One region of the Arthrobacter sp. B3I9 genome, then DNA from elsewhere that is predicted to be linked to it. Evidence: riboswitches for the same ligand, from Rfam matches in the RefSeq annotation. Region 1 holds a riboswitch; each other region holds the start of a gene.

Region 1 (9,395 bases):
GGGCCTCGACGACAGGAGCCGGCGAGGTGGAAACGGCAGGCTTCTCATAGGAAATCGCAATGGTGGAAGCGGCCGAAATGGTGGCCGGCGCACCGGACTGCACCTCGAAGGCGGAAGCGGAGGTGGACTCGCGCTGAACGTTGATTTCGGCGGCGTTGGCTGCAATGCCGCTGGTCAGTACGAGACCGGAAGCGGCAGCTACGACGGCGGCCTGGCGGCCCATGGTGCCAGCGTTGTCGCCGACGGCCTTAGCAATGACAGCAAGCGACCTGGTCTCGGTGACCTCGGCGCGGTGCCGTGCAGAGTGTGCACGAGTAGTCATTAAGTTCTCTCTTTCGTGTTCCTTGGACCGCGCTTTTTAGGCGCGGAGTAAGGACGCTCCGGCATCTTGGGGGTACGCCGGATCGCCCCGAAAAATGGGTTACTTAGCGAAGGGTGTACTGCGAAGACGCGCCAAAAGCGGTAGCTGCGCGCAGGTGCGATGCCTGCAGGCCGGACTCGGCAGAGATTGAGTCGGCGGAGTGAGATCCATTCCGGGCGCCGGCAAGGGCAGCACGGGACATGGATTTCAGCGGGCTCAACAGAGCCGCGCCAGCGCGGTGACGCGCAGCATTATGGCGTGAAGACACGAAAGTAGCCTCTCCCAATGCCTACGAGGTGAGCTGTCGGATTCGGATGGGAGTCACCCGGCCGCGCTGCTCCCTGGGAAGCTTTGCGACTTAACCCCTAGGTCTTCTCGCGAAGACCGAAATTGGTTCCCCCGCCCCTGCCAGACGATGTCATGCGAACGGACCTTGAGCGGTGGCAGAGTTAGGCAATCCACTCAAGAGCGCCAACTTCGGAGAAGTTGGCGTGCTTCAAACGATACAGCAGTACTGATGAAATGTCACATTCAGATCACGGCGGGTTCCCAAAAGGCGAGAGTCGCCCATCGCTATTAGAGCCAGCCGGTGGGGTCAACGACGTCGCCGTTGACCATTACTTCAAAGTGCAGGTGGCAGCCGGTGGACGCGCCCGTGGTTCCGCTCATCGCGATGACATCGCCGCGGGAGACCTTTTGTCCGACCTTCACGCTGGAGGAGGACAGGTGGTTGTAGGTGGTCTCCAGGCCGTTGCCGTGGTCGATCACCACACGGTTGCCGCCGCCGTACGGGTGCCAACCCGTGAAGGTAACTGTTCCGCTGGCCGCGGCACGGACAGCCGTACCGCATTGCGCAGCGTAGTCCTGGCCCCGGTGGAACTCGCCTTGGCCGCCGGTGATGGGACTCACCCGGAAACCGAACGGCGAGGCCGTTTCCATCTTCTCCAGGGGCGCACCAAGGGTGCCGGAAGAAGCAGCGCGGGTGATGGTTCCCACGGACTGTGCGCTCAGCAGCTGCTTCAGCTTTCCGTCGGGGTCACCCTGGGTGCTCACGGCGGTGCGGCTGAAGTCGATCTTGGTGGAGGCGGCGGTCACGGCAGGCTGTGAAGCAGCGGCGACGGCGACAGCGGCTGTGTCGCTGGCCATGACCGGCCCGGTGGCGGGCACTGTGACCGTCAAGACCAGCCCGGTAGCGGCAAGGGCGATGCCGGCACGCTGCCCGAAGCCGCTGGCGGCGGCAAAGTCCGTCACCTGGCGAAACGTGCTCCGGCGGCCGCGGCGCTCATCGCGGTGCGCATCACGCGGGCGGTCTGCCTGAACGGCGACGGCCGGGCGCGGCTCAGGAGCGGGGCCGAAGGCGCGGCGGCGGCCCGGGGTGGTCTGGGTGGTCAAGAATGGTTCCTCTCTGGACGGCCTGCGGAGTTAGCTGTCGGATTCGGGCCAAAGATCAAAGACCCGGTCCGCCGTAAACAGGCGTCCAGACACAGGGGAATCGCAAAATCCCACGGTGGAGTGCGCCTGCCGCTGGCGGACTTCACCCCGAGGCTGCTCTATAGCAGCCGGAATTGGTTCCCCCGCCTCTGCCAGAAGGTGACTCGACTTCTGATCCGCTGGCAGAGCTCGGCTGCGGATCAGGTAACGGTTTGGTATCGTACTGCAGATTAACTATAGGCGATTAATCCCGCTCAGTAATAATCCCGTTATCTCCTTGTGGACATCCCAGGGGTCAGGCCGCAAGTGCTGGTGTGGACGGGCTCAGCCGACCGTAACGAAGACGTGGGCCGCGACCTCCGGCGGCAGCTCGAGCGCACCTTCGAAGTCCGGCACGCGGACTGAAATGTACTCCCCCACGCGTTCCAAGGACACGAGTGCCCCGGGCCGGATGCCGCCTTCATCCAGCTGGACGAGCAGTTCCGGCTCGACCTGGATGGGTTCGGCCAGGCGGTTCACGGTGATCCGGGACCCGGCGCCGTAGCCGGTCATGGCTTCAAGCAGGTTCACGACGCCGTCGGCGAAGGGCTGGGAGGGCAGGCCGCCCAGTTCCGCGAGACCGGGAATCGGATTTCCATACGGGGAAACGGTCGGGTGATCGAGCATCTCGAAGATGCGCCGTTCCACACGCTCGCTCATCACGTGTTCCCAGCGGCAGGCCTCCTCGTGGACATACGCCCAATCAAGGCCGATGACGTCGGCCAGGAGCCGCTCGGCGAGGCGGTGCTTGCGCATAACCTCGATGGCACGTTTCCGGCCGGTCTCGGTCAGTTCAAGGTGCCGGTCGCCGGACACCACCACAAGGCCGTCGCGCTCCATGCGGCCGACAGTCTGCGACACCGTGGGGCCGGAGTGGCGCAACCGTTCTGCGATGCGGGCACGGAGGGCGACGATGTTCTCTTCTTCAAGTTCCAGGATGGTCCGAAGATACATCTCGGTTGTATCGATCAGATCCGTCATTCAGCTCAGCTCCTCGAGCGCCGTCCTTGCGTCATTCCCACCGTACCGTGTGCCGATGTCTGCGGCTTGCCTCGGCGGGATCCGCCCGTACGTTCGCAATCCAGCTTAGCCTTTTTTGAATTACTCCGGATAATTCGGCCGGCCCAGCCGACGGCTGCCGCGGCGCCCATCCGTCTCAGTGACCGGACTATGACGGATCTTTTTCCCGTCCCTACGGGGCGGTCAGGCAGAATGAAAAGGAGGCTTCGTCGCAGCCACCGCTGCCGGGCCGCCCCCAAGCCACGCTTTGTACCAGCCGAAAATTGGAGCCCCTGTGAGCCACACCAGCGTCACGATTCCCGCAAACCTCCTCCCGAAGGACGGCCGGTTCGGCGCCGGGCCGTCGAAGGTGCGTCCGGAGCAGATGGACGCCCTCGCGGCCGCCTCGGCAACACTGCTGGGAACCTCCCACCGCCAGGCTCCGGTCAAGAACCTTGTGGGCTCGGTCCGGAACGGTCTCAGCGAGTTCTTTCGAGCCCCCGAAGGCTATGAGGTAGTCCTGGGGGTCGGCGGCTCCACCGCATTCTGGGACATCGCCAGCTTCGGCCTGGTGGAGAGCAAGGCCCAGCACCTGTCTTTCGGCGAATTCGGCTCGAAGTTTGCCTCCGCCACTAACAAGGCGCCGTTCCTGGCGGAATCCTCCATCATCAAGTCCGAGCCCGGCACCCGCCCCACAGCACGGGCGGAGGCCGGCGTCGACGTCTACGCGTGGCCCCAGAACGAGACGTCAACGGGCGTGGCGGCCCCGGTCCGGCGCGTGGCCGGCGCCGAGGACGGCGCCCTCGTGCTCGTGGACGCCACCTCAGCTGCGGGCGGCCTGGACGTGGACGTTGCCGAAGCGGACGTGTACTACTTCGCGCCGCAGAAGAACTTCGCTTCCGACGGCGGCCTGTGGCTTGGCTTGTTCTCCCCAGCCGCCTTGGAGCGCGCGGCCCGGATCAAGGCCAGCGACCGCTGGATCCCGGACTTCCTGGACCTGCAGACGGCCATCGACAACTCGCGCCTGAACCAGACCTACAACACCCCGGCGCTGGCGACGCTGGTGACGCTGGACGCCCAGGTACAGTGGCTCAACGCCAACGGGGGTCTGGACTTCGCCGCGGGCCGGACGGCCGACTCAGCGGGCCGGATCTACAGCTGGGCGGAAGCCTCGGACTACGCCACACCGTTCGTGCCAAATGCCGAGGACCGCTCCAACGTGATCGCCACAATCGACTTCGACGACTCAATTGACGCCGCCGCCGTCGCCAAGGTGCTGCGCGCCAACGGGATCGTGGACACCGAGCCTTACCGGAAGCTGGGACGCAACCAGCTCCGCATCGCCACCTTCGTCGCAATCGAACCGGACGACGTGTCGGCGTTGCTTGAGTGCATCGATTTCGTCGTCGCCGAGCTGAAGAAGTAGGCGCCCGTTCCGCTCACAGTACGGAAGCTTCAGCGTTCGACGGCGTCGTCCGGGTTTGATTCCCGGGCGGCGCCGCCCGCTTTAACCGCGGGGTCCTGGGCAGTCCGGCCCGCGGCGCGCGATTCCAGCCGGAAATGGTGCAGGCCCCGGGCCCGCCGGTCGAAGCGGATCCTCAGCTGGCGCGCACGGACAATCCACACCAGGCCGATCAGGGCCGCCAGGACGCCGGACGCGGCAGCGACGCCCATCGACCAGCGCGGCCCGGCGACGTTGGCCACCCAGCCGACCAGCGGCGCGCCGATGGGTGTCCCACCCATGAAGATCGCCATGTAAAGGGCCATCACCCGGCCCCGCATGACGGGGTCCGTCGTGCTTTGGACGTAGCCGTTTGCGCTCGTCATCATGGTGATCGCGAAAAGCCCCACCGGCACGAGCGCCACCCCGAACCAGAAATAGCTGGGGGTGAGGGCGGCAATGCCGGAGGTCACGCCGAACGCGCCGGCCGCCCCGAAGATGAACCGCAGCCTTGGCTTGCCGCGTCCGGCGGAGAGCAACGCCCCGGCCACGGAGCCGATGGCCATGATCGAATTCATCAGCCCGAAGGCACTCGCGTCCAGGCCGAACTCGGTGCCTACCATGGCGGCGATGAACAGCACGAAGTTAAGCCCCAGCGTCCCCACGATGAAGACCGCGACCAGCACCACAACGATGTCGGGCCGGAAGCGGACGTACCGCAGGCCCTCGCGGATACGGCCCTTGCCTGCCGCGGCCCGCGGCAGCTGGCGAAGCGAGGCGGCGGGAATCCTCCAGAGGCTCAGCAGCAGCGCCAGGAACGTGACGGTATTGATGAGGAAGACCCAGCCGGAGCCGACGGCGACCGTCAGGAATCCCGCCACCGCAGGTCCGATCATCCTCGCCACGTTAAAGGAGGCACTGTTGAGCGCCACGGCGTTGGGCAGGAAGTCGTCACGGACCAGTTCGGAGACAAAGGTCTGCCGCACGGGGGCGTCCAGTGCGGACACCACGCCAAGGAGCAAGGCGAAGCCGTAAACGTGCCAGAGCTGCGCGCCGCCAGAGAGCACGAGGACCCCGAGGCCCGTACTCAGCAAGGCCATGGCCGATTGTGTGAGGATCAGCAGCTGTTTGCGGTTGAAGCGGTCAGCCACCAGCCCGGCCACGGGCGCAAGGAAGAGTTGCGGGCCCAGCTGCAGCGCCATCGTGACGCCCATCGCTCCGGCGTCCTGCTCCGTGAGGCGGTCAAAGACCAGCCAGTCCTGGGCCGTGCGCTGCATCCAGGTCCCGATGTTGGAGATCAGGGCCCCGATGAACCAGATCCGGTAGTTCAGGATGTGCAGGGATTTGAAAGTGGACGTCATGCCCGGCCTTCACCCCCCGTTCTCCCGAAGTGTTCCAACCCCTAGTCAGCCTCTTCGTCCGGTAGCACCGGCTGGACAAAGCCGTCGACGTCGGCTTCTTCGTCGTCGTCGTGCTCGAGGTCGGCGTCGGGTTGGCCGGCGTTTGTAACTGCCGACTCGGCGTCGGCCGCGTCCGTGTCTACCGCATCCGCGTCGGCCGCGTCCGTGTCCACCGCATCGGCGTCGGCCACGTCCGGCTCTACCACATCGGCGTCGGCCGCGTCCGTGTCTACCGCATCGGCGTCGGCCGCGTCCGTGTCTACCGAATCGGCGTCGGCCACGTCCGGCTCGTCGGCATCCTGCCCGGCAGCGGCGGGGGCCGACTCGGCGGATTCCTCGTCCTGGGCGTCCTGGTCGGCGGACTCCTCGTCCTGGGCGTCCTCCGGGCGGACCCGCTCGGCCCAGGGGACCCACTCGGGCGCCAGTATCGAGTCTTCGGAGGGCAGCAGGCCCAGCTCATCGACCGTGACCACCTTGGACCGCGAGTTGCGCGTGAGCACGGCGTACCACTGCCAGCCCCCGTAGCCGGCGAGCTTCGATTCGAAGAGATGCGTGACCAGGCGGTCACCCTCGGTGCGCGCACCCAGGTGCCGGCCGATCTGCTCTGCGGCGGCAATGGTTTCCACGGCAGCGCGGGCGACGTCGACGGCGGCGGCGAGAACGGCGTCGGGCTTGCCCGTTCGCCAAACCGGAACACCGGCACGCGGTGTCGTCGCGGCCACGGATCCCGGCGCCTTTGCTTCCACAGCGATCACTCCAGCGGCGTCTGCTCCGGCAACAGCTGCTTCGGCCGCATCTTCGGCGGCCGTATCCACGTCGGCCACACCGACGCCAGCCGCATCTTCGTCGGCCACGTCCACGTCAGCTGCATCAACGTCAACCGCATCCACGTCAAGTGCCTCCACGTCGGCTGTGTTCTCTCCGGCTGTGTTTATTCCGGCGGTGCCGCGAGCCTCGGGCGCGTTCTGCTCAGGTTCCGCTGCCATCAGGAGCCTTACGCGTCCAGCTCGTCGGCGACCTTACGAAGGGCCACCGCGATCGCCTTGGCTTTGTTGCCCTCCGGGTACTTGCCCGCCGAGAGAGTTCCGGAAAGGTTGTCCAGAACGGTCACAAGATCCTGGACCAGCGGGGCAAGATCCTTGGCGCTGGGACGCTTGGCCTTGGCGATGGACGGCGTCTTGTCCAGCACGCGCAAGCCCAACGCCTGGGCGCCCTTGCGGCCGTCAGCTACGCCAAACTCCACACGGGTCCCCGCCTTGAGGTCCGTTACGCCCTCGGGAAGCGCCGATTTGGGCAGGAAGACTTCCTGGCCGTCTTCAGCCGCGAGGAACCCGAAGCCCTTTTCCTTGTCATACCACTTGACCTTGCCGGTAGGCACGTAATCAACCTTCTTCGTTCTGCTGGTGACACAGCCGGCGGCCACCGCATCCACATTGATATGCGGGTTCAAGGTATGGCTGCCTGGACCGTGTTGGTCTGTTCCTTCAAGGTTATCCTGCCATGGGCACTATGACAGTGTGAGGCGCGGGGCGGGACTGTTAGCGTTGGCCACATGAGACCATTGCGCTTCCGCCGGGCCCTGCAGATTATCGCGGCCGGAGTCGCCGTACTGTCACTGCTGGCAGTCGGAGCAGTCATGGCCCTGGCCTTCGGCAGGCTCGTTGCCCCGGTCTGGCTCACCTCCACGGCGCTCTACGGCCTGCCCGTAGCCTTCCTGCTGATGCTGGTGCTCGTGGCCGACGCGGTTACGGCCCGACGCCGGACGCGGCAGCCCGGCGGAGGGTAGCGTTGAACTGATGTCCCTCATCCGCGCCCTCAGCAAGGAACTGGAAGCACGCAGCGACGACTCGCTGCGGGCCCTGTTCTCGGCGCGGCCGGACCTCATTTCCCCCGGAGTTCCGGACTTCGCAGCCCTCGCTGCCCGCGCGAGCAGCCGGGTGAGCGTGCAGCGTGCCCTGGAGCGGCTCAACCGGCCCGAAATGCAGGTGCTGGAAACGCTGCATCTGTGTACCAACACCGACACCGGGCACAGCGCCTCGTCAGCGATGCTGAAGAAGCTCATCAATGGCGCCTCCCTGGCCTCTCTGGACCGCTTGCTGCACTCGCTGCAGGAGCTGGCGCTGGTGCACCGGGCCGAGCCTCCGCACGGGGTTACCCCGGCACAGTCACGGCATCGGTACTACCTGCCGGTGGGGAGCCTCAAGGACGTCATCGGCATCTACCCGGCCGGCCTCGGGCGCAGTTACACGGAGTTGGTCCGGCTGCAGCCGGCGTTTGCGCAGCGCGTGGTCCAGCTCGTCGGGGAACTGCACCGCAGCGGGGCGGCTGTCGCCCCTGCCACGACGCCGATGGAGGCGGCCCTGTCACTGCAGCACTGGACGGCGACGCCGGAATCGCTCCAGCGGATCCTTGCCACCGCTCCGGAACGCACCACTGCCCTCCTGGACCGGTTCGGCAACTGGGCCATGGGCGCCGTCCCGCAGGCCCAGCGCCGCGCTTCCGTCATCCACCAGGCCTCCGACGTCGGGCCCGTGGACTGGCTGCTGGCGCGCGGCTTGCTGGTGCCGCTGGATGCCGCCCACGTCGAGCTTCCGCGCAGCGTGGGCGTCTCCCTCCGCGGCGGCTTCGTCATTGAGAACTTCGCCCTGACACCCCCTGTTCCCCGGCTGGGCTTCACGAGCGCCGCACTGCGCCGGAACGCGGCCCTGGGTGCCATCGCCGAGACCCTCCGGCTGGTCGGCGAACTGCTTCACGTGATCCGGGAACAGCCGCTGGCAACGCTTCGCAGCGGCGGCGTCGGCGTGCGCGAGATGAAGCGCCTGGCCGACGCGCTGCGGATCGAACTGCGCGACGCCGGAGTGCTGGCCGAGCTGTGCGCCCTCGCGGGATTACTGCGCCTCGACGTCGACAGTTCCTCCTGGGTCCAGCCGCCGCAGCTGGAGTGGCTTGCGCTGCCGCGCCAGGAACAGTGGCTCTGGCTGGTCAACGCCTGGCTCGCCAGCGAGCGCGCTCCGTCGCTCGTGGGGCAACCCGTTACCGGCGGCGCCCCGGCGCCCTCGGCGCACCGGGGCACGGCGGGGGCCATGATCAATGCGCTTTCTGCGGAGGCGCAGCGGCCGGACGCGCCTGTGATCCGGAAACGGATTCTGGAGATCCTTCGGGAACTCAGCCTGGAAGCCTCGACACTGGACGGCCAGGCCCCCGTGCTCGACGCGGCGGCCGTGCTGGAACGCGCCGACTGGTCACAGCCCCGGATGGCCCGGCGCTTCAGCTCGCTGGTCCGGGGGGTCCTGGCAGAGGCTGAACTGCTGGGGTTGATGGGATCCGGAGCCCTAAGCCAGATCGGCGCCGCGATCGCCGCCGGAGAGCCCGAAGAGGCACTGGGCATCCTTGGCGAACACCTCCCCGCGGCGCTCAACCATGTCCTGCTGCAGGCGGACCTCACCGCCGTGGCGCCGGGCTATCTCGCCCCCGAACTGAGCGAGAAGCTCCTGACCATGGCTGACGCCGAGGGCCAAGGACCAGCCACCATCTACCGGTTCTCCGTCTCGTCGGTCCGTCGCGCCCTCGACGCCGGCCAGGACGGGCAGGCCCTGCTGGACTTCCTGCGCCAGCATTCCGCCACCGCCATTCCGCAGCCCCTCACCTACCTGATCGAAGACACCGCGGCCCGGCATGCCAGGCTCCGGGTCGGGGCTGCCGCCAGCTTCATCCAGAGCGAGGA
Region 2 (9,395 bases), 140 kb from region 1:
GATAAGCGATGGCTAGCGCCGTCCGCACGTACCGGCTGGACCTACCCACAGACGAGGTAAAGGACTGATTATGCAAGCAGAGACCCGCACCATCCCCGGGACGGACGTCCGGCTGCCGGTACTCGGCTTCGGCGGAGCGCCCATCGGCAATCTGTACAGGCCCGTGGCCGACCAGGAAGCGGTCGGCGCCGTCGCCGCGGCATGGGAGGGCGGCATCCGCTACTTCGACACGGCACCGCATTACGGGCTAGGGCTGTCGGAACGCCGGATCGGCGAGGCCCTGGCGGGGCAGGACCGCAGCAGCTATGTGCTCAGCACCAAAGTCGGGCGGCTTCTGCGGCCCAACCCGTCACCGCAGGGCAAGGATGCCGAGGGCTACGACGTCCCCGACGAGCTTATCCGCGTCCGGGACTATTCCCGCGACGGCGTGCTGCGCTCCATCGAGGAGAGCCTGCAGCGGCTCGGAACTGACCGGATCGACGTCGTCTACATCCATGACCCTGATGACTACTGGACCGAGGCAGTCGAGGGCGCCGCGCCCACACTGTCCGCCCTCCGGGACGAAGGCGTGATCGGCGCCTGGGGAGCGGGCATGAACCAGTCGCAGATGCTGCACCGGTTCGTCACCGAGACAGACATCGACGTCGTCATGCTCGCCGGCAGGTACACCCTGCTGGAGCAGGGCGCCGCGGACGACCTACTTCCGGCCTGCCTGGAGCGGGACGTCGGCGTGGTGAACGTAGGAGTCTTCAATTCCGGACTGCTTTCGAAGAACCGGCCGGCCGGCGACGCAACCTACAACTATGCGCCGGCACCGAAGGAACTGCTGGACAGGGCCAACCTGCTGGCGGACATCTGCGAATCGCACGGCACCACGCTCCCCGCTGCGGCCCTGAAGTACCCGTACCAGCATCCGGCGGTGACTAGTGTCGTGCTGGGAATGCGGACACCGGAGCAGGTGCAGCGAAACCTCGAACTCGCGGCGCAGGCTGTCCCCGAATCCCTTTGGAACGAGCTGCGCGGGAACGGCCTGATCACCTGACCAGGCCCCCCTTGCAGCTTGTGCTGACATCACCCGAACGGAAAGAAAGAAGAACCAATGAAATTTGCGCGCATCGGTGCACCCGGCAAAGAGATCCCTGCTGTCCTGCACAATGACACGTACTACTCGCTGGAGCAGGTGACGGCGGACATCGACGCCGACTTCTGGGAATCGGACGGACCGAGGCGTGCAGCCGCGGCCCTCGCCGCCGGGGAACTCACCGAACTCTCCGCCGACGGAGCCAGGATCGGTGCACCGATTGCCAGGCCGTCGTCGGTGATCTGCGTCGGCATGAATTATGCGGCGCACGCGGCGGAATCGGGATCGAATCCCCCAACAGTTCCCATCATTTTCCACAAGGCCCCGAACACCGTGGCCGGACCCTTCGACGCTGTCGCCATCCCCCGCGGTTCAACCAAGACTGACTGGGAAGTCGAGCTGGGCGTCGTCATCGGCCGGCGGGCGTCCTACCTGGAATCCCCCGGTCAGGCCCTCGACCGCATCGCCGGATACGTCACCGTCAACGACCTCTCGGAGCGGACGTTCCAACTGGAGGTGTCCGGTGGACAGTGGTCCAAGGGGAAGAGCTGCGCGGGCTTCTGCCCCACCGGGCCGTACCTGGTGACGCCGGACGAGATCGACTCCGGCGACCTTCAGCTGCGCAGCTGGGTCAACGGGGAGATCCGGCAGGACTCCTCCACACGCGATTTGATCTTCGGGGTGGAACAGGTCATCTACGACCTCAGCCAGTTCCTGGTCCTCGAGCCGGGTGACCTGATCTGCACCGGCACTCCCGAAGGGGTGGCCCTGTCCGGCCGTTTCCCGTACCTGAAGGCCGGAGACGTCGTCGACATCGAAGTGGCCGGACTCGGACGCCAGCGGCAGGAATTTTTCCAGGGCTAGAGAAGCCCGAACACGAAAGGACCAAACAATGGAGTTTGCGGGATTGAAGGCACTTGTCACCGGCGGATCGTCCGGGATCGGGGCCGCCACAGCCCTGCTCCTCAAAGAGCGCGGCGCCGACGTGGCGGTACTTGACCTCCAGCCCGAGCAGGCCGGCGCCGGGTTGACCGCCATCAGATGCGACGTTTCCGATGATGCGGCCGTCCGCCACGCCGTGAAGGAAGCCGCGGAACGCCTGGGCGGACTCGACATCGTGGCCAACAATGCCGGCGTGGGTGCCCAAGGCACAATCGAGACCAACGACGACGCCGAATGGCACCGGGTGTTCGACATCAACGTGCTCGGCATGGTCCGGGCCTCCAGGGCCGCCCTTCCTTACCTGCGCCAGTCCCGCCACGCTGCCATCGTCAACACGTGCTCCATCGCCGCGACGGCCGGGCTTCCGCAGCGTGCGCTCTACAGCGCCACCAAGGGTGCGGTGCTGTCGCTGACGCTAAGCATGGCCGCCGACCACCTGCACGAGGGCATCCGGGTCAACTGCGTGAATCCAGGCACCGCTGACACGCCGTGGGTCAGCAGGCTTCTCTCCGCCGCCCCGGACCCGGCCGCTGAGCGCGCGGCGCTGGAAGCCCGCCAGCCCCACGGCAGGCTGGTAACCCCGGAGGAGGTTGCAGCCGCGATCGTTTACTTGGCAAGCCCGTTGGCCGGTTCCACCACCGGCGTGAACCTCGCCGTCGACGGGGGCATGCAGGCGCTGCGTCTGCGGCCAAGCCCTGCCGCTTCCTAGACCGGCAGCACAAACTAACCACGGGCCATGAAAGGCCGGCACCCCTGCGGGTGCCGGCCTTTCACTGTGCGCAGCTGAGATCCGTGGGGCTGTCAGGCTTAGCCCTTTACGGAACCGGCCGTCAGTCCCTGCACGATGAACTTGCTGGCAAAGGCAAAGATTGCCAGCGTTGGCACTACCGTCAGGACCGCAGCGGCGGACATGGAGCCCCAGTCGATGTTGAAGCTCGAGATGAAGCCGGCCAGGGCCGTGGGAATGGTCTTGTTGGAGTCGCTGTTCATGAGCGTCACGGACAGGAAGAGCTCATTCCAGCAGTTCACGAAATTGAAGATGAAGCTTGCCGCGACGCCGGGCAGCATGACCGGAACCAGCACCTTGAACAGGGCACCCAGCCGTGAACAGCCATCGATCATGGCAGCTTCTTCTTCCGTTCCCGCGACGGTCACTTCCACATCATGGACGGAGAGGACGGCCAGGCCGTGCGGGCGAGCAGCAATGCGGGGCACCGCGCAATCGTCGAGGCAATAACGAACCGTGATCCGTCGTCGGCCGCCACCGCGGCGGCTGCCCATATCGCCCAGACGGAGTTCTGGCTCAAGAAGCTCCGCCCGGCCCCTCGGCCGCAGGACTGACATCCGCAGAATTGATCCTGCCGCGCCGCCATTTCGACGGGTTCCTAGCCCGCTAGACGCGCGGCCACATCGAGTGCGCGGAACCGTCCAAACGGCGTTGCGCGGCAGGAAGAATCGCCGGGCCGCACCCTCTCACAGCGCAAGAGCGACACGCCGCTACCGTGATTTCCGTTACCTAAATGTGACTCTAGCGGAAATACCCTGTACGGTCGATAGAGTGCGGTCGCAATTGGAACCGCACATCCGGATTACGCCAAACTCTGCCGCTTCCCGGATTCCGCTGGACCAGGCAGAGACGGGGAACCCAAGTTCCCGGGCACCCTGCATCCATGGACCCTTGGGGTTAAGCCGACACGTGAGCATCCGTGCGGCCGGATTTCCCATCCGCACCCGACAGCTAACTCCGTAGGAGTTGAGAGGCATCATGACTGACATCAAGGTACAAACGCGCCCGGACGGCGACGCCGCAACCCACGCCACGCATTCACGCCATCGTGCCGAGCCGGCCAGACGCGGCCCGGCCGGGTTCGCCAGAGGCATGGGCTACACCGGGCGCCGCGCCGCTGTCGTCGTCACCGTCTGTGCGGTCCTGCTCGGCGTTGGAGCGGCCGGACAGGCAACCGAGTCCACGGCCAGCCCGCAAGCCACCGGCAGCACCGGTGCATCCGCCATCACGGCGACCCCGGTGACGCCCCTCAATTTCGAACGGGTTCGGGACGATTCGCTGTTTCCGACGCCAACTGTTGAAACCACCGCTGCGCCTGCCCCGGCCGGCGCCCAGCCTACCTCCGCTGACGCCACGCCGGCTGAAGCGCCGGTACCCGCAGCCCCGGCGGCCGTGCCGGAACCAGCCGCAGCACCAGCCCCCGCCCCGGCTCCAGCTCCGGCACCCGCTCCTGCCCCGGCCCCGGAGCCTGTTGCAGTCGATGACCCCGCCGGCGCACAGGCTTACGCTGCGTCCCAGCTTGCCTCCTACGGATGGGGGCCCGACCAGATGCAGTGCCTGGCGAAGCTCTGGACCAAGGAATCCGACTGGAAGACCACGGCCACGAACGCCAGCAGCGGTGCCTACGGCGTGGTCCAGGCCCTGCCCGCCGAGAAGATGGCCAGCGCCGGCGCAGACTTCCGCACGAATTACCGGACCCAGATCAACTGGGGCCTCAACTACGTCAAGGAGCGGTACAACTCCCCCTGTGGAGCCCTGAACTTCCACTACGCGAACAACTGGTACTAAGCCGCAAGGCAGCATCAGCGTAGACAGTAGCCCGAAAGCCCCGGATCCTCTTCGATCCGGGGCTTTTCGTGCCTTCCGGTTCGTGCCTTCCGGCGCGTCTTTAGCGTGCACGGCTGGTGCCTGCCCGGATCCTTCCACTTGCATCCTTCCACTTGCACAGCACTTGCACAGCTTGCCGCTAAAGCCCTCATATGAGGCGGCGCCACAGTTGAGCCATGACGTTCACCGACCACGCCACAGAAACCCTGCCGCACAGCGCTACGGCCCCGGGCGGCCTGGCGCCGAGCACCCTGCTGGTGCCCGGCGGCCCCGTTCCGGGCGCCGGTCTCCGCCCTGAGCCGCCGGCCGCAGCGGAAACGCGGCGCGCACCCGTCAGGCCCGGCGTCGGGCTGCCGCTGCTGGACGTGACCATCCCGGTCTACAACGAGGAACAGGACCTTGAGGAGTGCCTGCGCCGCCTGCAAGCCCACCTGGCCGAGTCCTTTCCGCACAGCTTCAGGATCACGGTGGCGGACAACGCGAGCACTGACGGCACCCTTCAGGTTGCGGAGCGTGTCGCGCGGGAACTCCGCGAAGTCACCGTGGTCCATCTGGCAGAGAAGGGACGGGGCAACGCCCTGCGGAAGGTGTGGCTTGGCTCCCCGTCACCGGTCCTCGCGTACATGGACGTGGATCTGTCAACCGACCTCGCGGCACTTGGCCCCCTGCTCGCCCCGTTGATTTCCGGGCATTCGGACCTGGCCATCGGCACCCGGCTGACCAGGAACTCGCGGGTGGTCCGCGGACCCAAGCGCGAATTTATCTCCCGGAGCTACAACTTCCTGCTGCATTCCCTCCTGGGCGCCCACTTCAGCGACGCCCAGTGCGGGTTCAAAGCCATCCGCGCCGATGTGGCGCAGCAGATCCTCCCGCACACGCTGGACAACGCCTGGTTCTTTGACACTGAGCTTCTGGTGCTCGCGGAACGCTGCGGGCTGCGCGTCCATGAGGTCCCCGTCGACTGGACGGACGACCCGGATTCCAGCGTCGACATCGTCCAGACAGCCCTGGCCGACCTGCACGGCATGGCCCGGTTAGGCCGGGACCTGCTATCCGGCAGGATCCCCATTCCCGAGCTGCGCGCTGCCATGGCCCGCGGTCCGCTCCCTGCCGCATCCCGGCCGCAGGAACAAAGCCTCCGCGGGAGCCTCTTCGGCCAGCTGGTCCGCTTCGGCAGCATCGGGGTGGCCTCCACCCTCGCCTACCTCCTGATCTTCCTCAGCTGCCGCGGGATCATGGACCCGCAGCTCGCCAACTTCCTGGCGTTGCTCGTCACTGCCGTGGCCAACACGGCCGCGAACCGCCGCTTCACGTTCGGCATCCAGGGCCGCAGCCTCGCGGCCCGGCACCACTTCGAAGGCCTGCTGGTGTTCGGCATCGGGCTGGCCCTGACCTCAGGCGCGCTGGCCCTGGTTCACAGCGGCGCGGCCGGTACGCCGGACCGCTGGCTGGAGATCGTCACTGTCACCGTGGCGAATCTCGCCGCCACGGCCATCAAGTTCCTCCTGTTCCGCCTGGTGGTGTTCCGCCCCGGCGTCCGACGCACGGGCCCTGGCTGGGGCAACACAGCTCCCTCCCAGAAGCACACAGAAACGGCAAAAGCAAGATGACCGCCAGCCTCGATTCCCACGCCGCGCCCGTCACCGGCGCAACCCCAGTTCCCGACGCCCCGGCACTGGGCCACGTACTGGCACGGCGTCCTGCCCGGCCGGACCACAGCCGCCGTGCACGGCTGCTGTTCGGAAACCAGGCCGGTTGGGTCCGCCCCTCGGCCGCGCTGTTGCTGGTGCTCACCGCGGCCCTGTACCTGTGGAACCTGGAAGCCACGGGTTACGCCAACTCCTTCTACGCCGCCGCCATCCAGTCCGGCAGCCAGGACTGGACGGCCCTGCTGTTCGGCTCCCTCGACGCCGGCAACGCCATCACCGTGGACAAACCGCCGGCGGCGCTGTGGATTCCCGCGCTTGCCGGGCGGATCTTCGGATTCTCGCCGTTGAGCATGCTCATTCCGCAGGCCCTCATGGGCGTATCGGCCGTGGGCGTGCTCTACCTGGCCGTCAAACGCGTGTCCGGCCCCGCGGCGGGCCTGCTGGCCGGCGCCGCGCTGGCGCTCACGCCGGTGGCGGCGCTCATGTTCCGCTTCAACAACCCGGACGCCATGCTGACCCTGTGCCTGGTTCTCGCCGCCTACCTCACCACCCGGGCGATCGAGAAGGCGAGCTGGAAGTGGCTGGTGGCGGCGGGAGCTGTGATCGGCCTGGCGTTCCTGGCCAAGATGCTCCAGGGATTCCTGATTGTGCCGGGCCTGGCGCTGGCGTACCTGTGGGCGGCCCCCGCCACCCTGGGCCGGCGGGTGCTGCACCTGCTCGGCGCGGCCGCGGGCATCGCCGTGGTGGCCGGAAGCTACCTTGCCCTCTTCCAGCTGACCCCGGCGTCGGCCCGGCCGTACATGGCGGGTTCCGAGACCAACAGCTTCCTCGAGCTCACCTTCGGCTACAACGGCCTGGGCCGGATCACCGGCTCCGGCGGCGACACACCGGGAGGCGGCGGGATGCCCGGTGGCAGCGGAAACGTCGGCTTCGGCGGAGCCACCGGGATCACACGCATGTTCGGCGCCAGCTTCGGCGGGGAGGTGTCGTGGCTGCTGCCGGCGGCCCTGATCCTGCTCGTCGCCGGATTGTGGTTCACCCGCAGGGAAGCCCGGACCGCCACGCGCGCGGCGCTCCTGCTCTGGGGCGGCTGGCTTCTGGTCACCGCGGCAATCTTCAGCTTCATGGGCGGCACCGTGCACCCTTATTACGCGGTGGCCCTCGCCCCCGCGGTGGCTGCCCTGGTCGGAATAGGAGCGGTGGAACTGTGGCGCGGACGGGCCTACTGGCCAACCCGCATCGTGCTGGCCGCCACGGTCCTGGCGGCCTCCGTCTGGTCCGCGGTACTGCTGAGCCGCGATCCCGCCTGGCTCCCGGGCCTCAGGGTTGCCGCCGTCGTCCTCGGCTTCCTCGCCGCCGTCGCCCTTGTCCTGCGGGTAGACAGCTTTCCGGGCCTTCCGGCCCGGTTCCGCAAGGCAGTGGCGGCGGGCGTCGTCACCGTCTCGCTGCTGGCTGGGGGTTTGGGGACGACGGCGTGGACGCTGGCGACGGCGGCCCAGCCGCACTCCGGTTCCATCCCCACCTCCGGCCCCGCCGCTTCAGCGATGGGCGGCGGGATGGGAGGGGTGAACCGCGGCGGCTCAACTGGCGCCCCGGGCGGGATGGGGACCGGATCTACCGCAACCGAGCTGACCGCCTTACTGAAGTCGGCCGGAACAAAGTGGTCCGCCATTGTCTCCGGTGCCACCCAGGCCGCCAGCCTGGAACTCGCCACCGACACCAGCGTGATTGCGCTCGGCGGCTGGAACGGCGGGGACCCCTACCCCACGCTTGCCCAGTTCCAGGCCATGGTGGGGCGCGGTGAAATCGGCTACTTCATCTCCGGGGGCGGAATGGGCGGTGGCGGCCGCGGAGGAAATTCCGAGGTGGCAGCCTGGGTCGCGGCAAACTTCCAGTCCGAATCCGTCGGCGGCACCACCGTCTACAAACTGAACCAGTAGGCCGCCGTGATCAAGACCGCTGAGACCAAGGCCGCCGTGACCAAGACATTCACCCGAGCTACCGCCGGCACGGGCCTCCGCCAGCGACTGGAACTGGCCCTGCTGCTGCTGGCCACGGGCACCCTCTACCTCTGGAACCTGGGAGCCTCCGGCTGGGCCAACGCCTTTTACTCCGCAGCGGCCCAGGCCGGGGCGCAGGACTGGACCGCCTGGTTCTTCGGCTCCTCCGACGCCGCCAATGCCATCACCGTCGACAAGCCCCCGGCCGCGCTCTGGCTGATGGGCCTGTCGGTGCGGCTGTTCGGACTTAGTTCCTGGAGCATCCTCGTTCCACAGGCCCTCCTGGGAACCGGGACGGTCTGGCTCCTGTACCTGGCCGTGCGCCGGGCCGCCGCTCCGGCCGCTGCCGACGCACGCCTCGCCCACATCGCGGGACTGCTGGGTGGCGCGGTTATGGCGCTCACCCCCGTGGCTGCGCTCATGTTCCGGTACAACAACCCTGATGCGCTGCTGGTCCTGCTCATGACCGCGGCCGCCTACGCCGTCATCCGTTCGATCCAGGAGGCACGCCTGCGCTGGCTCCTGCTCGCCGCCGTGTTCCTGGGCCTGGGCTTCCTGACCAAACAGCTGCAGGTCCTGCTGGTGGTCCCTGGCTTCGCCGCGGCGTATCTGCTGGCGGCCCCGGCCGGCTTCGGCAAGCGCGTGCTGCACTTGCTCGGGGCGGCCGGGACCATGGCGGCTGCGGCAGGATGGTGGCTGGCCGCCGTCGAACTCATCCCCGCGGAAGCCCGGCCCTACATCGGCGGCTCGCAGAACAACTCCATTTTGGAACTGACCTTCGGGTACAACGGCCTGGGACGGCTCAATGGCGAGGAGACCGGGAGTGTGGGCGGCGGGAACGGCTGGGGAACGCCGGGACTGTTCCGGCTGTTCAACAGCGAGTTCGGCGGCCAGACTGCGTGGCTGCTTCCTTCGGCGTTGGTGCTGGGCGCCGGACTGCTCTGGCTGGGCCGGTGCGCCCCGCGCACCGACGTTGTGCGGGCCTCCGTGGTGATCTGGGCGTCCTGGCTGGCAGTGACCGGCCTGACCTTCAGCCTGATGGCCGGCATCATCCACCCCTACTACATGGTGGCCCTGGCGCCAGGGATCGCTGGGCTGGCCGGATTGGG
Region 3 (9,395 bases), 1.6 Mb from region 1:
TGGGATCCGCCGGCGAAAGCAGCGGAATGAGGGCTTACTTGTAGACGCGGACCCAGTCGACCTGCATCTGGGAAGCCTTGGTGGCGGAGCCGTCCGGGAACCAGTCCAGCTGCAACGTCTGGTGCATGCCCACCGTGGGCTGGTGGGCCGGGTTGGTGTCGCTGAAGGTCTTCACGCCGTCGATGTAGCCGGTGATGCCGGCCGGGGTCCACTCCACGGCGTAGTTGTGCCACTGCGTGCTGTCGACAGGCTTGGCCGCGAGGGTCTGGAAATCCCCGCCGCCGCACTTGTAGTGCAGGAAGAACTTCATCATGGCCGTTTCGGTGCTGCCCTCTGCGTAGTCGATTTCGGCGCAGTTGGATGAGGCGTTGTTGTTGGGCCACAGGATCATCACCGGGTGGTACTTCGGGTCGCGGTCGCTGGTCCTCATGCGGGACTCCCAACGGCCGTACTTCTGCTGCGCAAATTTGGCGGACATGCCACCAGTGGTGCCGGCGGAGTCACCACTGACAGTGGCTACGCCATTTGCAACAGACCAGGCCTGAGGGCTGCGTACGCCCTGGTTGTGGTGTCCGGGACCCTTGAAGACGCTCCATTTGGTGGAGTCGGGAGCGCCCGTGTTGGAGAACTCGTCTCCGGCCAGAACCGGGCCCCAGTTGAAGTTGGTGGCTGCCTCCGTGCCGCTGCCGGCTGTTGCGGCGGCAACGACGGGGGTTGCCGCGGCGGGGGCAGCGGCGACTGCGACTGCGGGAACCACGGGGGTCGCGGCGGCGGGAACGGCCGCGGCAGGCACCGCGGGGGCTGCGGGGGCGGGGGCTGCCGGGGCAGCAGCGGCGGGTGCGCCCTCAGCCGCATCGCCCTCTGACTCGGTGTCAGTGGCTACCGCCCCGAACATCGACGCTGCGGCGGAGGAGTCTGCCAGCGTCGCGGACGACGCGGACTCGCTGCGACCGGCCTGATCTGCGGCCCCGTCCGATGCGGGGGCGATGCTGCACCCGGTCAGGGACAGTGCGCCCATCGTTAGTGTGATGGCTATTTTCTTAAACAAGAGACCTCTTCGGGCATAGAACTGACGCAAACGGCAGCCGCAACTAAGGCGATGACGAGTGCTTAAGACTTCGTTCGGCTCCCGGCACAGGGCGGGAGCGAGCAGACGCCGAGCGGCGCGGCGGTGCCCACGTCGGGGCCTCCGGGCCCTGCATTCGGGCCAGCCCGTCGGGGCCAGGCGCCCACGTTACCCGATCGTAACCTTTGCCCGCAAACCGGAGTTCGCCCTCTCTTTGGCGCTCGACGCGAACAGTGAGGCAGTGGCAGAGGGCCTGGCGCGGGCAGTGAATAGCTTGGAATCCGGTGTCCTATGCCAGCCGGGAGCGAGGACGGTCGGTTCCGAGCCGCCAGCAAGCCGGTCGGTTAGGCAACCTGGCTGTGGTACCCGTGGGCGTACCTCGCGGCCTTGGCGTAGTGCCGGAGTTTACGCCGGAGTTCGTGCCCAAAATTCCGGACGGTAGGGGTTGGCTGGGGCGGCCGGGCCGGGGAACGGATGCCCGTCCTCTGCGGCCCGAAGCGTGTAGGGCACAGCGATGCCGGACAGAATTGTGCCGGGTAAGGGTGGCGCGGTGGATTGGTGTTTGTGGCCGGTGGGGGTGGTGATTTCGAGGGTGTGTCGTTCTCCGGGTTCGTTCGGGTTTGCGGGTCGGGGGCGGGGGCGGCTTGTCCAGCCGGGGAATTCTTTGGTGTGGTTGCAGGCTTCGCAGAGCCGGCTCCGTTTGCCGCGGTAGTCGCACCTCCTCCGGCCCAGGCGAGGATGTGGTCCATGTGCCGGATCGGGGCGTCGCAGTACGGGGTACGGCAGGTGTCATCCCTGGCTTGGAGGAAGCGGCGGAGCCCGGCGGGGAAGAGCCGGGCGCGGGAGTCCATCGCGACGAGGTCCCCGGTTCCGGGGGCGCTGTAGAGCCGCCGTAGCCAGGTCTGCAGAGCTTCGTTATCTGCGGCGCTGACCGGTCCTGACCGGTTGAGGCCGGTCGCCCGGGCCGGGCCGCGTTTGATCAGTGCGCGGGCCCAGCCGGCGGGGACGATGCCGTAGCCGGGGAGCCGGGCGGGTTCGCTGTCGCCTTGGAGGAGGGTGCGGTCGGTCATCACGAGCTGGATCTCGATGCCGCTGATTCCGCCGGGGTGCCGGCTCGAGCGCGGTGAGGGTGTGCGGCATCTCGGTCACGAGGGCCTTCGCGAGGCCCAGGTGCCGGGAGCCGCGGGCCGGGGATTCGCGCCGGGCGAGCGCGATCTGCGCCCCGACCCCGGCTCCGAGCTCAGCTTCGGGAACGCCCGCCGCGCGCTGGGCGCGCCGCTGGACCAGATCGAGGGCCACGGAGATCCGTGCCTGCCGGGCGGCGATGGCCGATTTCTGGTCCTCAAGTTCGCGGAGCTCGTCGATCAACGCCGCCCCGTCATCGCCCAACGCCGCTTCATCAACGCCGCCGCCGTCCCGTCCGCCGTCAAGACCGGCGGGGCCGCCGTCCGGTCCGCCGTCAACGCTGGCGGGGCCGTCGTCGTCGTCGTTGCGGTGGACGGCGAGTGGGGCAGAGGCGGGCAGACGGGTGGCGTCCACCACCGCGCTGCATGCGGCGCAACAGGGTCCAGCGTTGTTGCCTGCTGCCCGAACCACTTCGGGCACCTGCTTGCCGTCCATGAACCTATTCAACCCGGTGGGTCCGACAAAAAGAGCGCAGCTAAGAATCAGCCGTCGGGGGCGGAAAACCTTAGCCGCAAGGATGGTCCGGTTCATCCTGATGACCCAGAGGGATACGCAAGAATGAACGTATGAGTGACGCCGGCGACTTTATCGATGCCTCGCTGCAACGGGAAGGATCGTGGTTCCGAGCAGAGGACCTGCGATCCCGGTGGGGGAGCGGACTCCAGTACTACGGTGCTTCGGTGGGGGCGGTTCGGGGAACCGTACGCGATGCTCTGCGCCGCCACCGTGGCCTGACGCATGACGACATCACCGCGCTGAGTTCTGAACTGTGGTCGGTACCGGTGTACGAGCGCCGACTCTCGGCCGTAGTCCTGCTGCAGTCCAAGGTCAGCACGTTGGACAATGCAGACTTGACCCGGGTTGAGGGCTTCCTGCGAACAGCCGGTCTCCGCGAGTTGGCCGACCCGCTGGCCGTCGACGTGGTCGGACCGCTGGTCTCGGGTCTGGACCTGCTGGGCAGGGTGCGGGCAGACAGTGTGCTGGACCGCTGGGCCCGGGAAGAGGACGTCTGGCTCCGCCGTGCCGCCCTGCTGGCACCCCTCCGGGCGTTCCGGGGCGGCGGGGGAGACTGGGGTGCATTTGTCCGCCGGGCAAGGCAGGCGCTTGCCCTTTCGTTCCAGCATGACCGTGAAAATTCGTCAGAGCAGGACCATGAAAGCGACCCTGTTCGCGAGGCTGTCGCCCTTGTGCTGGATGACGTGGCGAAATACCGGCCCGAGCTGGAATTCAGGGTTGACGTGACGTGAGGTAGCTCTCTGCCTCAGCGGCTGGCCCGTCGTTCCACCACCGCATAGGCCTTGCCGTCCAGGAACTGCCAATCTGTCACGACCATGAAACCGAGGGCATCGGTGCGGTCGTTCAGGACCCGGACGTCGAATCCTCCGTCGCGCGGCTCGGCATCTCAGGTGGAGATGCAGACGTCGTCCCCCTCGAGGATCAGCAACTCCGTGTTGACGTCAAAATCCTGCTGAGGCTGGCCGCTCGGCTGGCAGATGGCTACGCAGTGGGCGTTCATTTCGAACCTCCCCTTACTGGATCTGGTGGATTAATCCTATGCCGGGCTCCGTGCCGCATCCGAGGCGCCTTTTAGGCCTTCCGTTACCTCGATGTGACTTTTCGTAATGGTTCCGTTACGTTGGACAGGCGCCCGTTGATTCCGACACCGGGCGCCCCCTGCCGATTGCCTAACTCTGCCGCGGCCTGGGGAAACCTCGCATCAATGTCCGGCAGAGACGGGGAAACCACTTTTTGGCCGGTTTGAACACAGGTCTTGGGGTGAAGCCGCACGGGCCCGCCATACGGGCCCACATGCGGCCGGGTGCCTCCCATCCGAATCCGACAGCTCACCTCGCAGGCATTGGGAGAGGCCACACGCATGTCTTCAAGCAATACTTCTGCGCGCCGTCAAGGTACCGCCGCCACCAGCCGCTTCTCAGCAGTGTCTTCGGCTTTCACCGGGAATGCAACCGCCATTGGCCGCCAGGTCGCCGTGATCGCCGCCGCGTCCGGTTTGGTGCTTAGTGGCGCCATGGCCGCGAATGCGGCCGGCGCCCCCGTTGAGCGTGAGTCCGCACCGGCCTCCGTCGACGTCAAGGGCCTGGTCACGGCTCCGGTCAGTGCGGACTCCACCGTGCAGATCACCTTCGAGCGTCCGGCTGTCATTTCTACACCGGCGCCCGTCGTGCAGCCCAAGCCGGTTGCCGAGGTCCCCGCGATTGCCCCGGCCCCACAGGTTGCCGCGGCACCGCAGGCTGTGGCCGCCCCGAAGGCGACCGTCAAGGTCCAGGCGGCCGCCCCGGCCGCTGCTCCCGCGGCTGCCCCGGCCGCTGCCCCCGCGCCGGCAGCTGTGCCTGCAGCAGGCGGCGTCAACGCTATCCTGCTTTCCGCGGCCTACGGCCAGGTCGGGATCACCCAGGACTGCACCGCCATGGTGGAGAAGGCCCTCCGCGCGGCCGGAGTTGCGGTCGGCGACATCGGCCCCACCGCGTTCCTGAAGTTCGGCAAGGTTGTTGCCACCCCGCAGCCCGGCGACATCATCGTCCAGTCCGGCCACGTAGCCATCTACGCGGGCAACGGGCAGGCCGTCAGCGGCGGCATGAACGGTGTCAACGCAACCATGGCGCACCCGCTTTCCTGGCTGACCGCAACCGGCGGCGTGACCTTCGTCCGCGTCGGAGCCTGAGCCGCAGGCTTCTGGAGTGCAGGAGCCTAAAGGCCGGTGAGCTGCTGCCTTGGGGGCAGCGGATCACCGGCCTCTGGCGTCTCCGCGGCCAGACCTAGCCGGCGTTGCGCGGGGAAAACATTATGACTGCCACCCCGACCAGGCAGATTGCCGATCCGGCGATGTCCCAGCGGTCAGGCCGGAACCCGTCGAAAGCCATGCCCCAAGCGAGTGAACCTGCCACAAAAACGCCACCGTAAGCGGCCAGGATCCGGCCAAAGTGCGCGTCCGGCTGAAGTGTCGCGGCGAAGCCGTACAGCCCCAAAGCCAGGAACCCGAGTCCGGCCCACCACCAGTCCCTGCCCTCGCGCACCGACTGCCACACCAGCCAGGCCCCGCCAATCTCGGCAACGGCTGCCAGGACGAACAACACGATTGTTTTTGCGATAGTCACGGACCCATCATCGCAGGGCTCCCGCTCAGCGTTTCCGCGCTCCTCCCAGACGCAAGCGCAGGAGGCGGTATGCGGCCCCCGCCGCGAACATCAGCAGTCCTGCGATCACCGATTCCCCCGGCAGGGTGGCCACCAGGACGGCGCAGGCAAGGGCGCCGGCAAGCTGCAGGGCCTTGGGGTACCGTCGGTTGTCGCGGCTCTGCGTATAGGCCGCGATGTTGGCCACAAAGTAGTAGATCAGGACGCCGAAAGAGGAAAAGCCGATGGCGCCGCGCAGGTCGGCCACGCTGATGATGAGGCAGATAACGACGGCGAGCACCACCTCGGCGCGGTGCGGCACTTTGAACTGCGGATGGACAGCAGCCAGCCAACGGGGCAGGTCAGCCTCACGGGCCATGGCAAGACTGGTCCGTCCGAGGCCGGCAATCAGGGCGAGCAAAGCGCCCAGCGCTGCCAACGCGGCTCCCAGCCCGACAACCGGTAGGGCCCAGTCCCAGGAACCGGCAGCAACGGCGGCGGCAAGCGGTGTGGGCGTGCTGGCAATGCCGTCCGGGCCCAGCACCGCGAGGATACTGACGGCGATCGCGGCATAGACTCCGACGACGATACCCAAGGCCGTGACAATAGCGCGCGGGATCGCAGTGCGGGGATTGAGAACTTCTTCGCCCATCGTGGCAATACGGGCATAGCCGGCGAAGGCGAAGAAAAGCAGGCCCGCGGACTGCAGGATGCCGTACCACCCGTGGGCCAGGGCGCCGCCGCCGTCGAACATCCCGGCATGCGCAGCCCCGTACGGTCCCCAGCAGGCCGCAACCACGATCGCAAGGACCATCAGTACGGCAGTCACGATGATCCGGGTCATACCGGCCGTGCGCGTCACGCCCCGGTAATTCACAGCCGCAAGCAGGACAACGGCGGCAATCGCCACCGGCCGCTCCCACCCGGCCGGCGCGGCATAGGCTGCAAAGGTCAGTGCCATCGCGGCACTGCTGGCCGTCTTACCGATCACGAAGCCCCAGCCGGCCAGGAACCCCGGCCATGGTCCCAGCCGCTCCCGCCCGTAGACGTACGTTCCTCCCGACGTCGGATATTCCGCCGCCAGCTGGGCCGAGGCTGTTGCGTTGCAGAATGCAACCGCGGCTGCGAGGAGCAGGCCGATCAGCAGCCCTGATCCTGCGGCCTGTGCCGCGGGGGTAAAAGCCGAGAACACCCCGGCGCCGATCATCGATCCGAGGCCGATGGAAACCGCATCAAACGTCGTGAGCCTTCGGGCAAGCCTGGGATGGGAACTCAACGCTGCAAGCCTTCCTCGAGTGCGACGGCGGCCGCGGTCCGCCAGTTCCCACTCTAGCGAGCGAAGCACACAGGCTCACGCCGCGTAGCAAAGCAGCACCACGCCGTCGCTGCCTTACGGAGAAAGCGACCGCAGAATTCTTCAAGGTCCAGGCTTGCGCTTGAGTCCGGCCAGGGCCACAATTCAGGAGATCCAAAGGTCCAGGGCTGGTTCACTTTCGGAGGGAAACACATGCCTGGGAACGTACTTCTGGCGTCAGCTGTTCCGCGGAGCGTTCCCGTTCTCCGGCACCCTTCCATGCATCGAGAATGAGAATCCCGTGGATTCGGCAGACCCCCCGCACCTTCGTTCCGGCCACCCCGAGCAGGGAGCCGCTGAAGATCGCGTCCGGGCCCCTGTTCAGGGTCCTCGCGCCAGGGCCCTGACGGCTACCGCAGTCAGCCTGGCCCTGGTTGGTGCCGCAGCGTTCTACGCTTCCATCGGGACCGGCCCTCCGGCTGATGCGGTAGCACCGACCAAATCGCCCGTCTTCGCAATGCGGACCGCGCCGGCCACCTCCCAACCCGAAAAGCACGAGGGTGCCACGGCACCCGCTGCCCCGCCGGCGTCGTCCCCGTCAGCGCTGGCGCCCACGGTACCGCCGGCCGCGGTACCCCCGCCAGCGTCGTCCCTGGCGTCGGCCGCTGCGGTACCGCCGGCCGCCATACCTCCGGCGGTGCCGCCTGCTTCACCGCCAGCGGTACCTCCGGCGTCGTCGCGTGCCGTGTTACCTCCTGCCGCCCCACCGCGCCTCCATGCTCCAGACGGGACCGGTGCGCGCTTCAGTCCTGCCTTCGATGCCGCTGTCAACGGCATCATTGCAGCCAACAGCCGGTACACCGTGGGGGTAGCCCTCATTGAAGTCAAGGACGGGGCCGTCCACGAGTACGGGGACAAGACAAAGTTCGTAGCAGCCAGCACCGCCAAGATCCTGGCAGCGGCGGCCTACTACCACCTGGTGGAAACCGGCCGGGCGTCGCTGGCCACGCGGATGGGAACGTCCACTGCCGGCGTGCAGATCCGGCAGATGGTCCAGCAGAGCAACAACGATTCGTGGGCACTGATCCTCCGCGCTGTCGGCCAACAGGGTATGACGGCGTACGCGGCGTCGTTGGGGATCACTTACGACCGCACCGTCAACCTCCTGACCCCGGCGGAAACAGCCAGGACGCTGTCCCTGCTCTACTCCGGCAAGCTGCTCAACCGACAAAACACCGCGCAGCTCCTGTCCTACATGCAGCGAACCAACTATGAAACCCTTATCCCGGCCGCGGTCCCGGCGGGCATCGAGGTCTTCCACAAATACGGGTTGCTCTTCGGAAACCTGCACGACGCAAGCATCCTGGTGCAGGGCGGAAAGGCCTACGTCTTCGTGGTCTACACCCTCGGCCGAAGCGGAGCGGACATGGCGGCCCGCACCCGGATCATCCATCAACTGACGCAAACCGTGGCTGAGCAGCTGTTTTGAAGCACCCGGCCCGGATGCCCGTTCCGCGCACGCGCAGGGAATCGTACGCTGGAGAGGGAGGTGATTGAAATGAAAGCAGCCCAGGGAGACCGCATCATCATCCGAGGCCACACGGTGGAGTCCGCTGACCGGCACGGGGAGATCCTCGAGGTCAGGGGCGTCGACGGGGCGCCGCCTTACCATGTGAGGTTCGACGACGGTCACGAGACAATCCTGTTTCCCGGCGGAGACTTCGTCGTCGAGACCAGTTCCAACGGCTGAGGGGCCCCGCAGGGACGCCCGAGCGTCGTGCTTGCGGGTAGCAGAGCCACTGGCGGCTCTGTCGGCTCTGTCGGGGCCGGCGGTTCGGCTAGGCTGGCTGCAACCGCCGTCCGGCTCTCCATGAAAGGCCCAAGCCCATTGCCCGGTAAGACATCGTGATCGTTTCCGCTGCGGGATCAGCCAGCCCCGTTGACGACCTCACCGGGATCGTCGGGTTTGCCGCCCGCGCCGTCGACTCCCTGGGGGAGTGGGGCGTGGGCCTGTTTACGCTGGTGGAGACGGTGTTCCCGCCCATTCCGAGCGAAATCATTCTGCCGCTGGCCGGTTTCCTCGCCCGGCTGGGGTCGATGAACCTTGCGCTGGTTTATCTCACGAGCACCCTGGGTGCCTACGCGGGTGCCCTGGTTCTCTATTGGGTAGGCGCGCGGCTGGGACTGGAACGGTCGATCCGCTGGCTTTCCAGAATGCCCCTGGTGGACCGCGAGGACTTCGAGAGAGGCGGCCGAGTGGTTCAGGAAGCACGGCAGGTCCGCGGTATTCTTCGGCCGCCTCCTGCCGGGCGTCCGGAGCCTCATTTCGCTGCCTGCCGGCGCCCACAGGATGAACCTTGGCACGTTCAGTCTGTTCACCGTCGCGGGAAGCGGTCTCTGGAACGGTCTCCTGATCGGGCTTGGCGCCCTGCTGGGGCCGCAGTACCGGCTGATTGATGAATACGCGCGCTACCTGAACTATGCGGTGTACGCCGCCGTGGCGTGCGCCGTCGGCTCGCTGATCCTACGGAACATACGACGGCGACGCACCCGCACATGAGGGCGGCCCGCTACCAGTGAGCGGGCCGCAGCCGTATGTGCCGGAACTCCTATACCCTGCTCCTGCGGCCAGCAACGGCGCCATAGATCAGCAACACAATGATGGCGCCAAGGATGGACAGGAGCCAGGTCCGCAGATCGAAGAAGTCGCCGAGAC

What was found. Region 1 has a riboswitch for cyclic di-AMP ahead of QFZ65_RS17140 (M23 family metallopeptidase). Riboswitches for the same ligand answer to the same signal wherever they lie in the genome.
Region 2: linked by a shared signal. The riboswitch ahead of QFZ65_RS17785 (hypothetical protein) and the one ahead of QFZ65_RS17140 (M23 family metallopeptidase) in region 1 are both predicted to bind cyclic di-AMP.
Region 3: linked by a shared signal. The riboswitch ahead of QFZ65_RS09900 (hypothetical protein) and the one ahead of QFZ65_RS17140 (M23 family metallopeptidase) in region 1 are both predicted to bind cyclic di-AMP.

Annotation. Positions count from the first base shown of each region.
Region 1 is NZ_JAUSYO010000001.1:3,707,063-3,716,457, forward strand. Features, by position in the region: gene QFZ65_RS17135 (NlpC/P60 family protein) at 1-322, opposite strand, end outside; cyclic di-AMP (ydaO/yuaA leader) riboswitch at 634-827, opposite strand; gene QFZ65_RS17140 (M23 family metallopeptidase) at 938-1,753, opposite strand; cyclic di-AMP (ydaO/yuaA leader) riboswitch at 1,758-1,967, opposite strand; gene QFZ65_RS17145 (metal-dependent transcriptional regulator) at 2,117-2,812, opposite strand; gene serC (phosphoserine transaminase) at 3,126-4,256, shown strand; gene QFZ65_RS17155 (MFS transporter) at 4,286-5,632, opposite strand; partial or broken gene QFZ65_RS17160 (DUF3027 domain-containing protein) at 5,884-6,423, opposite strand; gene QFZ65_RS17165 (cold-shock protein) at 6,666-7,049, opposite strand; gene QFZ65_RS17170 (hypothetical protein) at 7,224-7,457, shown strand; gene QFZ65_RS17175 (helicase-associated domain-containing protein) at 7,468-9,395, shown strand, end outside.
Region 2 is NZ_JAUSYO010000001.1:3,848,132-3,857,526, forward strand. Features, by position in the region: gene QFZ65_RS17760 (aldo/keto reductase) at 71-1,042, shown strand; gene QFZ65_RS17765 (fumarylacetoacetate hydrolase family protein) at 1,100-1,945, shown strand; gene QFZ65_RS17770 (SDR family NAD(P)-dependent oxidoreductase) at 1,974-2,732, shown strand; gene QFZ65_RS17775 (carbohydrate ABC transporter permease) at 2,831-3,178, opposite strand; gene QFZ65_RS17780 (FCD domain-containing protein) at 3,188-3,364, shown strand; cyclic di-AMP (ydaO/yuaA leader) riboswitch at 3,606-3,788, shown strand; gene QFZ65_RS17785 (hypothetical protein) at 3,789-4,598, shown strand; gene QFZ65_RS17790 (bifunctional glycosyltransferase family 2/GtrA family protein) at 4,814-6,247, shown strand; gene QFZ65_RS17795 (glycosyltransferase family 39 protein) at 6,244-8,226, shown strand; gene QFZ65_RS17800 (glycosyltransferase family 39 protein) at 8,236-9,395, shown strand, end outside.
Region 3 is NZ_JAUSYO010000001.1:2,100,054-2,109,448, forward strand. Features, by position in the region: gene QFZ65_RS09885 (glycoside hydrolase family 16 protein) at 35-1,018, opposite strand; partial or broken gene QFZ65_RS09890 (HNH endonuclease) at 1,472-2,455, opposite strand; gene QFZ65_RS09895 (DNA alkylation repair protein) at 2,818-3,498, shown strand; cyclic di-AMP (ydaO/yuaA leader) riboswitch at 3,924-4,123, shown strand; gene QFZ65_RS09900 (hypothetical protein) at 4,128-4,934, shown strand; gene QFZ65_RS09905 (YnfA family protein) at 5,029-5,367, opposite strand; gene QFZ65_RS09910 (APC family permease) at 5,393-6,661, opposite strand; gene QFZ65_RS09915 (serine hydrolase) at 7,542-8,168, shown strand; gene QFZ65_RS09920 (DUF1918 domain-containing protein) at 8,238-8,429, shown strand; partial or broken gene QFZ65_RS09925 (DedA family protein) at 8,588-9,239, shown strand; gene QFZ65_RS09930 (GlsB/YeaQ/YmgE family stress response membrane protein) at 9,289-9,395, opposite strand, start outside.